DNA from 4 places in the Priestia sp. JNUCC 25 genome. Region 1 is predicted to be linked to each of the others. Evidence: predicted binding sites of a transcription regulator. Region 1 holds the regulator's gene; each other region holds the start of a gene.

Region 1 (3,218 bases):
TCATCATATCCAATAGACACGTTTTCGAGATTTAAGACTTCATTTCCGCTTTGACGCTCAATTTCAAACGAAAAACTAGCTGATTTTTCGCCTTCGTTAGGTCGATTTATTAACTCCATTCGATCGAGCTGTTTACGTCTGCTTTGCGCACGTTTTGTAGTCGATGCGCGGGCGATGTTTCGCTGAATAAAATCATTCAGTTTTGCGACTTCATCTTGCTGCTTTTCGTACTGACGCAACTCTTTTTCATATCGCTCTGCTTTTTGTACAAGGTATTTAGAGTAGTTGCCCGTGTACTTCACCGTTGTTTTTTGTGTGACTTCATACACTTGATTTACGACTTTATCAAGGAAGTAACGATCGTGTGAAACAATTAAAATAGCTCCTTCATACCCTTGCAGAAACTGTTCCAGCCATGCTAAAGTTTCAATATCTAAGTGGTTGGTAGGCTCATCGAGAATAAGTAAGTCCGGCTTTGTTAAAAGCAGTTTTGCAAGCGCCAAGCGTGTTTTTTGTCCACCGCTCAAGGAGGAAATAGGGGTGCTATAGTCAAAGTTTGAAAAACGGAAACCGTGAAGAATAGATCGTGTATCCGCTTCATATTGATAGCCGCCTAAATCTTTGAACGTTACTTGAAGCTGATCGTACTCTTTGGTTAGTTTTTCGTATTGAACTGAATCATTAAAAATGTCTGGATCGCCCATCTTCGTTTCAAGCGTACGTAATTCTTTTTCCATCTTCTTTAACGGAGCAAAGACAGTCATCATTTCTTCCCATATGGAGAGTGTTGACTCAAGAACTGTATCTTGTCCCATATAATCAATGGAAACACCTTTAGGTTTAATAATTTCTCCGCTGTCATAAGAAAGCTGCTCAGCAATAATTTTTAATAAAGTTGATTTACCAGCACCGTTTCGTCCCACTAGGGCAATGCGGTCTTTTGATTGTACTTCTAACTTTATATTCGATAAAATGGGTTCTGCCCCATAGTATTTTGTAATACCGTTCAATTGTAGAATAATCATTTTTTCACCTCTAGTAGTATATCCATAGTGTATTTTAACATATTCTCAACTACAAGTTCTTCCTACAAGCGTTTGTAATTTGTACAGGGACAAGGAAAAATGGTGAAGCGAATGTTTTGATTCATGAAATAAAATGATTTTACGTGCACATTTTATACAGGATACTATGTTAAAATAAGAGATAAGTGCATCTCTGAACTTATATATGATGGATGTAGAAAATCCGTCATGACTAACAAACGAATCCTTTGAAGGGCTAATTGCTTCGTTCTAGCTAACGACTTTAAATAGTGCTGGATAGACAAAAGCCGTCGGGGTGTGAAGCGGAGTATATATAAAACAAGAGAAAAGAGAGAGAATTGGAAGCGCTACCTCAAAGCGGTTGATGCTTTGTGAAAGGTAATGCAATATGACTTGAAAATGTTAGTAATGACATACATGAACTGAGGGGGTACAACGTGAACACTGAACAATTAAAAATACCACAAGCAACGGCTAAACGATTGCCGCTTTATTATCGTTTTTTAAAAAACTTGCATGCTTCTGGTAAACAGCGTGTTTCGTCAGCAGAGTTAAGTGAGGCAGTGAAAGTTGATTCTGCTACTATTCGTCGGGACTTTTCTTATTTTGGAGCATTAGGGAAAAAGGGATACGGCTACAATGTGAATTATTTACTTACATTTTTCCGTAAAACGTTAGACCAAGATGAAGTAACGAAAGTAGCACTGATTGGCGTGGGGAATCTGGGAACGGCCTTTTTAAATTATAATTTTATTAAAAATAATAACACCAAAATTGAGTGCGCTTTTGATGTGATAGAAGATAAAGTCGGTACAAAAGTAGGTGACGTGCCGGTTTATCACCTTGACCAATTGGAAGATTATATGAGTGATGATATCTCAGTGGCGATTTTAACCGTTCCTGCCACTGTTGCTCAGCAAATTACCGATCGTTTAGTGAACTGCGGAATTAAAGGGATTCTAAACTTCACTCCTGCACGCTTAAACGTACCGGATGAGATTCGACTACATCATATTGATCTTGCTGTAGAATTACAGTCGCTTGTCTATTTTTTGAAAAATTATCCTGTTGAATAAGGTGGACTGTGTTACGATTTCCTTAAGTCTAAATTAATAAGGAGAGTGGGAATATGGGGATTGGAGCAGGCAGTTGGATTATTATTGCGATTGTAGCACTGCTTATTTTTGGACCGAAACGGTTACCGGAGCTAGGAAGGTCAGTCGGGCAAACGCTTAGAGAGTTTAAGCATGCCGCTAGCGGTGCATCAGAAGATCGTGAAAAAGATAAACAGCGTCAAGTAGATGACAAAGAGTAAAAGGGTGATCATAGTATGACTGAACAAGAAATGTCAATATATGATCATATAGGAGAGCTGCGAAAACGCATTTTAATTGTTTTATTTTTCTTTGTCATTGCCACAATTGGCGGCTTTTTTATAGCGGATAAGGTTATTGTCTATTTACAGCATGCTGATGAGGCAAAAAATTTAACGATGAATGCATTTAGGCTAACAGATCCAGTTAAGATTTATATGCAGTTTGCTGTTATTATCGGCTGTGTACTTGCAGCTCCTGTTGCACTGTATCAACTTTGGGCATTTATTAGTCCTGGTTTATATGAAAAAGAGCGTAAGGTAACGCTTGGATATATTCCTGTTTCCATTTTTCTCTTTATCGGCGGTGTCTCTTTTTCTTATTTTGTGTTGTTTCCATTTGTCGTCGATTTTATGACGCGCGTTTCTGATGAGCTGAATGTAAACCAAGTGATTGGCATTAATGAATACTTTTCTTTTTTAATGCAGCTCACACTGCCTTTTGGCCTGTTGTTTCAGCTTCCTGTCGTCGTCATGTTTTTGACGCGATTAGGAATTATAACGCCTATGTTTTTATCTCAAATTCGAAAGTATGCCTATTTCGTACTGCTAGTTATTGCCGCACTTATTACACCACCGGAATTGCTCTCGCACATGATGGTGACAGTGCCGCTCTTAATTTTGTATGAAATCAGCATCATTATTTCCCGCATTTCGTATCGCAAAGTGTTAAAGGCAAGGGCAGAGCAAGAAAGAGAAGATGTTAGTATGTAAAAAAACCACTGAAACAGTGGTTTTTTTTATTTAGATGAATCATCTTGATTTTTATATTGCTGCTGCAACTTTTTAATTTTATAGTG
Region 2 (3,218 bases), 1.7 Mb from region 1:
AAGTCTAAAACTTCCTTATCTTCTACGGTTTTATCTAGGTTTTTCACAAAAACATTCCTTTCTCCATATAGTTGTAGCCGGATGTAGCTTTTTTACGAGTATACTATTAGTACATTTTTATACACATAGTATAAAAATGTACTAATAGTATATAATTATTTTTATTTATTTATCAAGGAAAAAGGATAAAATTCACGTAGGAAAAGGCAGATAAGTTATACTAAATAAAAAGTAAATTGTAAACAGAGGAGTAGCAGCAATGAATCAAAAACAGCTCGATATTTTAGGGCATACGCACCAGCTTTTTATGGAAAAAGGATACGTAGACACTTCGGTACAAGATATATTAGAAAGAAGCGGTATTTCAAAAGGAACATTTTATAAATATTTTTCATCTAAAAGTGAACTGCTTCTCTCATTACTTTCGTCTTTGCAAGAATCACTTATTCTACAAAGAGAAAAAGTAGCCATTGAATATAAAGGAGATAATCAGAAGGTATTTGAAGAACAGATAATTTTTATGCTGAACTTTGCAGAGCAAAACAAAATTCCTGAAATGATTGAAAGTACACTCGTTTTAAATGAAGTTAAAACATTTCAATATATAGAGGAGTTAAAAGCAGCAACATTCAACTGGATATATGAACGCTTTCAGGAGATTTTCCCCTCTAAGACTTCTCCTTATTTATTTGATGGAGCTGTGCTGCTAGAAGGAATGCTTAACAATATATTTAAAATGAATAAAGCACTAAACTATCCATTGCCTATTGAACAAATTGTCCGTTATTGTATGAAGCGTATAGAGGAAATCGTAATCGAAGTAGCAGAACAAAAAGAACAGTTATTTAACCCTTCCGTTTACTCTGCGGTATTTAATGAGAAAACAGAAAGTCATTTTTCGACTGAGCTTACGCGCGTAACCGCGAAGTTAAAACGGGTGATTGAAAATAAACTAATAAATGAAGAGGAACAAAAGAAGAGTCTGGAATTTGTGACGTTTATATCTGATGAATTACTGCAAAATGATACGGAGCCTCGCACATTTATTATTCAGAGCTCTCTTTTATCGCTAGAGAAAATCTATACTCTCGCACAGACCAAAGAGTTAGAGGAATATAAGGAAGTCATAACTCTCTTAACAAAAGATGATTGATTGGATATTTCAGCAGATCAAGTAAACAAATTCATAAGGATTTGAAGCTCGCCACTTCTACTATTACTTATAAAAAGCTCTTCCAGTTGATAATAACTGGAAGAGCTTTTTGCTTTTATAAGAATCTACCCGCCAGGAGCAAGGCACCTTTCACACCACCTTTACCCAAATATGTGACGAAATTATGGTAAAGGTATTCAAAATAGATAAAAACCGCTTTAAGTGTGATAAATATCACACCCTTTAACAACACAACATGATAATTTTTTAGGAGTAAGCAATATGTCATGACAAAATTCAATATGTTAGGAGGTTATTAGCTCTTTGATCCGTTGGGATGCATCTCTAATATGAACGTTTATATACCATTATTATGTACAGAGATTTAGAAGAAGGGAGCCTGAGCTTAGGTGAGAAAGCAAAGATCAATGCATATTGGCAAGTTAATCATTCTCTTCGTATTCATTACAATTTTTTTAGCAGGCTGTGATAGTCGTTATTTGATTTTAAATCCACAGGGGGCGGTGGCTCAAAAAGAATACCATTTAATTATTTTTTCCATAATTTTATGCACAATCGTTGTTATTCCTGTTTTAGGTCTGCTTGTGTATATCGTTTTACGCTACCGTGATAAGCCTGGAAACAAGGCTCCGTATCGGCCAAGCTGGGACGATAGTAAGCGTCTTGAATTTATTTGGTGGGGCATCCCTATTATTATTATTGGTATTTTAGGTTTCGCTACGGCCAAGACGACGTATGACTTAGTAGATCCGCCGCAAAAAGATGTAAAACCGTTAACAATTGAAGTAACATCCCTTGACTGGAAATGGCTATTTCAATATCCGGATCAAGATATTGCGACAGTCAACTATGTTGAAATTCCAAAAGATGTGCCCGTTCAATTCGTGCTAACGTCAGATGCACCTATGAATTCTTTTTGGGTACCGGAGCTGGGAGGACAATTATATACCATGCCGGGAATGGCAATGGGACTGTGGCTGCAAGCTGATCACAAGGGAGAATATTTTGGTTCAGGCGCTAATTTTACAGGTGAAGGATTTGCTCATATGAATTTTAAAGTTAAATCTACATCGACAAAAGAATTTAATCAGTGGGTAAAACAAGTGAAAGAAACCGCACCAGCTTTAACAAAAGCTGATTATAACAGTCTTGCCAAACAAGGTCTTTCCTTGGAAAAATCGTATTCTACTATTCCTAAAGGTTTATTCCAAGAAATTGTCATTAAAAACGGCGGTCAATATTATAGTCAGCATCACCATATGAAAAACGAAGACATGAAGACCATGAATGTGGCTTCTGATGAACAAACACATACACAGCACGAGCACCAGGAAGGAGGAAAATAAGTTGTTAGACAAATTAAAAGATTTTTCATCTCGTTTTTTTGTGACAGGGGAGCCGATGATTTATGGAGCAGATGTCGCCATTTTGTTAACACTAGCCGGTATTATTTTTGTTCTTACGTATCTTAAAAAATGGAAGTGGCTATGGCGTGAATGGCTCACAACGGTGGATCATAAAAAAATTGGAATTATGTATATGCTTTCTTCATTATTAATGCTGTTTCGAGGCGGAGTAGATGCACTATTAATGCGTATTCAACTAGCATTCCCTCAGTGGCATTTTCTAGATTCTAATCATTACAACGAAATTTTCACTACGCACGGAACCATTATGATTCTATTTATGGCAATGCCGCTTATGTTTGCGTTCTTTAACATTGTTGTACCGCTTCAAATTGGAGCAAGAGATGTCGCCTATCCTTTTTTAAACGCGGTAAGCTTTTGGCTATTTTTCTTTGGCGCCATGCTTTTCAATTTGTCGTTCGTAATCGGCGGCTCGCCAGATGCAGGATGGTTGAGTTATCCGCCGCTTTCTGGCATGCAGTTCAGTCCTGGACCAGGTCAAGATTTTTATATTTGGGGTATTCAAATATCAGGTATTGGCAGCTTGGCTTCCGGAATTAATTTTATTATGACTATTTTAAAAATGCGTGCGCCGGGCATGAAACTTATGCATATGCCGCTATTCACGTGGTCCGTTC
Region 3 (3,218 bases), 920 kb from region 1:
TGAGGGTATATTCGCAGGAGCGACTAATTTTGAGTTCTTCTTTACGAAAGCAAGTTGCTGAGATTGTAAGAAGAACTTGTAAAGGGGAGATTGAATGAAGGCGATGGTTGGGGTAAATGTGGCGGCGGCTGTTTTGTGCGGGGCTGTGATGTATGCAGGGACGCAGCACTGGCAAGAGCAAACGGAAGCGCAGGCAAGTGAAGTAAAAACTGCTGTTGTACATAAAGAAAAACAGTTTTCTGATGTATCTGCTTATACAAAAAATCTTCCAGACTTTATTACAAAGCAAATCCAGTCATCTATCGCAAATAAAAAGCCTCTGACTCTTGTGGTTGCCACATCCGCGAAGGAAGCAGGGTGGCCTCAGCAATTAAAAAAAGAGCTAGCAGCTACATATGGAAGTGATGTATTTACAGTTAAAACACTTTCATACGGCAGTCAAACAACGGATGAACTTTTATCCTCACATATTGCCGATCAAATTGATCAACTTCAGCCAAACATTATTCTGTTCGAAGCACCTCTTAAAAATGACTATCAGCACCTTACGCTAGATGAGACGCTTGAAAATACAGACAAGCTGATTCATCAGCTCAAAGACTTGAAAAAAACGCTTATGATTCAGCCGTCACAGCCATATATTTCACAAACGGAGTCCTATGAAGAAGGAGTAGAAGCGATTAGGGGAGTTTCTGAAGCAAACTGGGTGTATTATATGAACCACTCACTCATTTGGCCGTTTCATTTAGGAGAGTATATAAATAAAGACAGCGGTAATTTAACGAAAAAAGGAAATGAAGTGTGGGGAGAGTACGTTGTGAATTGGTTTACAGGAAAATAAAAAGACAAGCCCTATTTCAAAAGGAATAGGGCTTGTTTTCTATAATTTTATTAGATTATGATTTTTCCTCGTTTTATAGTAGTAGCTTTTTGTATCTCTACACTTATAAAGCTTAAAGCCAAAGATCTCTAAAGGAGTCCAAAGTTTTTTAATGTTTACGAGTGGCATTCTAATTCTCCGTTCTGTTCTTTATAAAGGTCTATATATTCATTATAAAGAATATGAGAGTAATAGTAAATACTATAAAGAACGGTTTATTTTAAAAATTCTTTATAAAGAATTTTTGAGATTTTTATTTTTGGCTTATCAACATTTAGTAGTGATTTTTATCATAGCTCAGGTTATTTATTCTTGCTAAATTAATGTTGTGAAAAATATCACAAAATAAAATGCAAAGGATGATCCAAATTAAAACGTAATTAGATCACTTATTTTTTTTGCTTACTGTTAAAGCAATGGAATCGCATACATACCATAACTGTGTTAGATAATCTAACACACAAGTTGAACGATTCAGAAAATTCATATATCTTAAATATATCTTTAAAGATGCATAGAAAATATATCTTTGAAACAAGCAGGTATAGACGCCAGGGGAGGAATGGAAGATGCAAAAAAAGAAACTCGTATTGATTGGAAATGGAATGGCTGGAGTTCGAGCGATTGAAGAAGTATTGAAGGTTTCAAGCGAAGCGTTTGAAATTACGATTTTCGGAAGCGAGCCGCATCCGAACTATAATCGTATTTTACTATCAAAAGTGCTGCAAGGAGATACGAATGTTGAAGACATTACGTTAAACGATTGGAACTGGTATCAAGAAAACAATATTACATTATATACGGGCGAAACGGTTACTAGTATCGATTCGATAAAAAAAGAAGTAGCGACAAACAGCGGCAGAGTAGAACCGTATGATGAGTTAATTTTAGCAACGGGTTCTCTTCCTTTTATTCTTCCGATTCCAGGGTCTGATAAAAAAGGAGTGACGGCTTTTCGAGATATAAAAGACACGGACGAAATGCTGCAGGCATCTCAGCAGTATAAAAAAGCAGCGGTTATTGGAGGCGGACTGCTTGGATTAGAAGCAGCGCGCGGACTGTTAAATCTGGGAATGGACGTATCTGTGATTCATTTAGCTCCGTATTTAATGGAACGTCAGCTTGATCCAACAGCCGGCAAATTGCTTCAAAACGAATTAGAAAAACAAGGCATGAAGTTTTTGCTTGAAAAACAAACGGCGGAAATCGTTGGGGATGAGCGAGTTGAAGGATTATCTTTTAAAGACGGGACGTTTTTAGAAGCTGATTTAGTCGTGATGGCCGTTGGAATTAAGCCAAACGTTCAGCTTGCAAAAGAAGCGGGACTTAACGTAAACCGAGGAATTGTCGTGAATGACTATATGCAAACGGACATCCCAAACATCTACGCCGTTGGAGAATGTGCAGAGCATAGAGGAATGGTATACGGACTGGTGGCACCTCTGTATGAACAAGGAAAAGCATTAGCAAAAGCGATTTGCGGGGCAGAAAAAGTACCTTATGAAGGATCGGTTTTATCCACCCAGCTAAAAGTATCAGGTGTTGAAGTGTTCTCAGCAGGAGACTTCACGGAAGATGAAGAGAAAAAAGCGATCAAAGTGTTCGATGAACAAGACGGCATTTATAAAAAGCTTGTTCTGCGAGGCAATCAAATCGTCGGAGCCGTTCTTTTTGGAGACAGCTGCGACGGAAATCGACTGTTTTCAATGATACAAAAGCAAGAAGATGTATCCGATGTCGCAAAAGTGTCGATTTTACAGCCGTCTGGCGGTAACGCGGGTGAAAGCTTAGTAGCAAGCATGAGCGCGGATGATATTATTTGCGGCTGTAACGGCGTAACAAAAGGTACGATTGTGGAAGCTATTCAAAAGCAAGGATGCTCATCGGTTGATGAAATTAAAGCTTGTACAAGTGCCTCTCGCTCCTGCGGAGGATGTAAGCCGCTTGTAGCGGAAGTGCTTCAGCATACTCTTGGCGCTGATTTTGACGCGGCGGTTCAAAAAGAAGCGATTTGCGGCTGTACGACTCTGTCACGAGATGAAGTTGTCGAAGAAATCAAAGCAAAAGGACTTTCGCATACGCGTGAAGTTATGAATGTACTTGGGTGGAATAATGAAGAAGGCTGTTCGAAATGCCGTCCGGCGCTGAACTATTATTTAGGCATGGTGAATCCGACCGGATACGTTGATGAACGCGAATCACGATTTGTGAATGAACGCATGCACGCAAATATTCAAAAAGACGGCACGTATTCTGTTGTTCCTCGCATGTACGGAGGCGTCACAAATGCAGAAGATTTACGAAAAATTGCAGATGTTGTTGATAAATATGAAATTCC
Region 4 (3,218 bases), 270 kb from region 1:
TATGAACAAGCGTATCTTTAATTTGATGCTCATCGTTCATCATATGTTCAATTTGATCAGCAATTTCATGGCTTTTGATAACATTTAAATGGGGATCTACTTTAACAGTTACATCAATCACGACTTGATTACCAAGCTTGCGCGCTTTCACATCTTCTACTTCTTTTACACCTTCTACAAGCTCGATGCTTTCTTTGTAGTGCCCTAACTTCTCTTCGTCGAATCCGTCTGTTAAGGAATGAGCCGCTTCTTTAAAAATCTCGATGGCTGTTTTACAAATAATAATTCCCACAGCAAAAGCAGCTACCACGTCCAGCCAGGGCAGGCCGAACTGTGAGCCGAAAATTCCCACAACAGCCCCTATACTCACAAGTGCATCGGACAAATTATCTTTAGCAACCGCATATAAGGACTGGCTATCAAGTTTTTTAGCAAGCTTAATATTATATCGGTAGACACCACCCATAACAGCAGCCGCTCCAAGACCTACCCAAGCAGCCAGTAAATTAGGCGCTTCAGATTTGTCCATAAATAATGACTGACCCGCATCGACCAATACTTCTAGTCCGATGACCATCATGATAAAAGAAGCAATAAGTGAAGAGATATGTTCCGCTCTGGAATGTCCATAGGGATGATCATTATCACGAGGTTTTTTAGAGATTTTTAAGCCGACTAAGACGGCAATTGATGCAATAATATCTGTAACATTATTAAGACCGTCGGCTTTTAATGCAGAGGAAGCGGTGACACCCGCAATGATAAGTTTACATGCTGATAAAAAGATATATGATAAGATACTAACCCAAGCACCTTTTTGGGCTTGCTCATAGTAGTTCTCCATCCTTTCCACTCCTTTATTCAAAATAAGCAAACTTAGTGTAACAAATGGATTTCGTGTGGGTCTATAGAAACATTATTGGCTGCTAACATACAAATAGAGAATGTTAAACTCTTTAGCTTTCTGCAAAACAAGTTGCCTTTACTCAACACTTTAAACGTTTAAGATCTTTCTAAATGTGGCACTTCATGTAGAAGGACATTTTTTTAAATCACCCTGTAAAATTGTTTACTATTTTTTAAAGGGTGTGATTTTTATCACAGCTGAAGCTATTTATTCTTGTTACACTAACATTGTGAAAAACATCACAAAATAAAATTCAAAGGATGATACAAATGAAAACACAATTTACACCAAAAACACGAAAAGTTGCCGTTATCGGAACTGGTTTTGTTGGCTCAAGCTACGCTTTTTCAATGGTGAATCAAGGTATTGCCAATGAATTAGTGTTAATCGATATGAACAAAGAAAAAGCAGAAGGTGAAGCACGTGATATCAATCATGGAATGCCATTTGCCACACCGATGAAAATCTGGGCTGGAGATTATAAAGACTGTGCTGACGCTGATTTAGCAGTTATTACAGCGGGCGCTAATCAAGCTCCAGGGGAAACACGCTTAGATCTAGTTGAAAAAAACGTTAAAATTTTCGAATGCATTGTAAAAGATATTATGAACAGCGGATTTGACGGCATCATTTTAGTGGCAACAAATCCAGTTGATATTCTCGCACACGTTACACAAAAAGTATCAGGATTACCAAACGAACGGGTAATTGGTTCAGGAACGATTCTTGACACAGCTCGCTTCCGCTACTTGTTAAGCGACTATTTCGAAGTAGATTCTCGCAACGTCCACGCTTATATTATGGGGGAACATGGAGATACGGAATTTCCTGTTTGGAGCCACGCGCAAATTGGCGGTGTGAAGCTCGAACATTTTATCAATACTGCCGCTATTGAAAAAGAACCGGATATGCAGCATCTATTCGAACAAACCCGCGATGCGGCTTACCATATTATTAATCGAAAAGGAGCGACTTATTACGGAATTGCAATGGGGCTTGTACGCATTACCAAGGCTATTTTAGATGATGAAAACTCTATTTTAACAGTATCTGCTTTATTAGAAGGACAATACGGTATTTCTGATGTGTATATCGGCGTACCAGCTATCATTAATAAAAACGGCGTGCGTCAAATTATTGAATTGAATTTAACTCCTCACGAACAGCAGCAGCTCGAGCACTCTGCTAGCATTCTTAAACAAACTCGCGACAGAGCTTTTGTGTAACATCTAAAGATTTTTGCGGGGGACTCCCCCGCTACCTTGTTTTAAATATGTAGTAGAGGTGTATGAATATGACGTGGACTCAGGTATATAATCCGTTAGATAATATTTGGCTTTCTGCACTAATTGCACTCATTCCCATTATCTTTTTCTTTATTGCTTTAACTCTTTTGAAATTAAAAGGACACATTGCTGCCGGTGTTACGGTGCTTCTTTCTATGATTATTGCTATTTATTTTTATGATATGCCTGCCTCAATGGTTTTAGGAGCCACAGGCTATGGGTTTCTGTATGCACTTTGGCCCATCAGCTATATTATTATCGGAGCAGTGTTCTTATATAAGCTAACTGTCAAAAGCGGACAGTTTACTACCATCAGACAATCTATTATTTCAATAACCGATGACCCCCGCTTGCAAATGCTGCTTGTTGCTTTTTCTTTTAATGCTTTTTTAGAAGGGGCAGCGGGATTTGGAGCTCCAATTGCCATTACAGCAGCGCTTCTAGTTGGACTTGGGTTCAAACCGTTAAAAGCAGCGGCGCTATGTTTAATTGCTAATACAGCTTCAGGAGCGTTTGGCGCCATGGGGATTCCTGTCATTGTTGCAGGACAAGTATCTGGCATAGATCCAAAAGAAATTGCTCATTTTCTTGGCACGCAGCTTCCGATTATTTCTTTTCTTATCCCTTTTTTACTTGTCTTTATTATGGATGGGATAAAAGGATTAAAAGACGTATGGAAAGCAACGAGCATCACAGCCGTTTCCTATGCACTGACACAGTATTTAACTGTTACATACATCGGCCCTGAACTTCCAAATATCACATCTTCTATTGTGAGTTTGCTTGCTCTTGCTTTTTATATTAAACGAACAAGCCCGGCAGCAGCTAAAAGCTTCAGCCTGTCACCAAAACAGATTTTAAAAGCTTGGTCTCCTTTTATTCTATTAACGATACTCGTTACGGCTTGGAGCATTTCTTTTGTCAAAACGATGCTTGAACATATGAACCTGCTTATTAACGTCCCATTTTTACACAATCACGTAATTAAAGCAGCACCTTTAGTAAAAGATCCTACGCCTTACGCT

What was found. The regulator Rex, encoded in region 1, represses fermentation and respiration genes when NADH is low (regulators of the CRP and FNR family bind a similar motif). The targets are predictions, from matches to a motif close to TTGTGAAATATTTCACAA.
Region 2: JNUCC25_RS09645 (ubiquinol oxidase subunit II) is a predicted target of Rex. The motif match lies at 1,376-1,393, and genes of this name have one in related genera.
Region 3: nirB (nitrite reductase large subunit NirB) is a predicted target of Rex. The motif match lies at 1,207-1,224, and genes of this name have one in related genera.
Region 4: JNUCC25_RS02660 (L-lactate dehydrogenase) is a predicted target of Rex. The motif match lies at 1,135-1,152, and genes of this name have one in related genera.

What each region holds. Positions count from the first base shown of each region.
Region 1 is NZ_CM132211.1:221,089-224,306, forward strand. Features, by position in the region: gene JNUCC25_RS01305 (ABC-F family ATP-binding cassette domain-containing protein) at 1-1,025, opposite strand, end outside; gene JNUCC25_RS01310 (redox-sensing transcriptional repressor Rex) at 1,484-2,122, shown strand; gene tatA (twin-arginine translocase TatA/TatE family subunit) at 2,176-2,361, shown strand; gene tatC (twin-arginine translocase subunit TatC) at 2,377-3,132, shown strand; gene JNUCC25_RS01325 (YdiK family protein) at 3,159-3,218, opposite strand, start outside.
Region 2 is NZ_CM132211.1:1,901,344-1,904,561, forward strand. Features, by position in the region: gene JNUCC25_RS09635 (cytochrome P450 family protein) at 1-47, opposite strand, end outside; gene JNUCC25_RS09640 (TetR/AcrR family transcriptional regulator) at 260-1,153, shown strand; gene JNUCC25_RS09645 (ubiquinol oxidase subunit II) at 1,582-2,520, shown strand; gene qoxB (cytochrome aa3 quinol oxidase subunit I) at 2,522-3,218, shown strand, end outside.
Region 3 is NZ_CM132211.1:1,136,151-1,139,368, forward strand. Features, by position in the region: gene JNUCC25_RS05820 (SGNH/GDSL hydrolase family protein) at 95-841, shown strand; gene nirB (nitrite reductase large subunit NirB) at 1,450-3,218, shown strand, end outside.
Region 4 is NZ_CM132211.1:495,025-498,242, reverse strand. Features, by position in the region: gene JNUCC25_RS02665 (cation diffusion facilitator family transporter) at 1-844, opposite strand, end outside; gene JNUCC25_RS02660 (L-lactate dehydrogenase) at 1,177-2,133, shown strand; gene JNUCC25_RS02655 (lactate permease LctP family transporter) at 2,196-3,218, shown strand, end outside.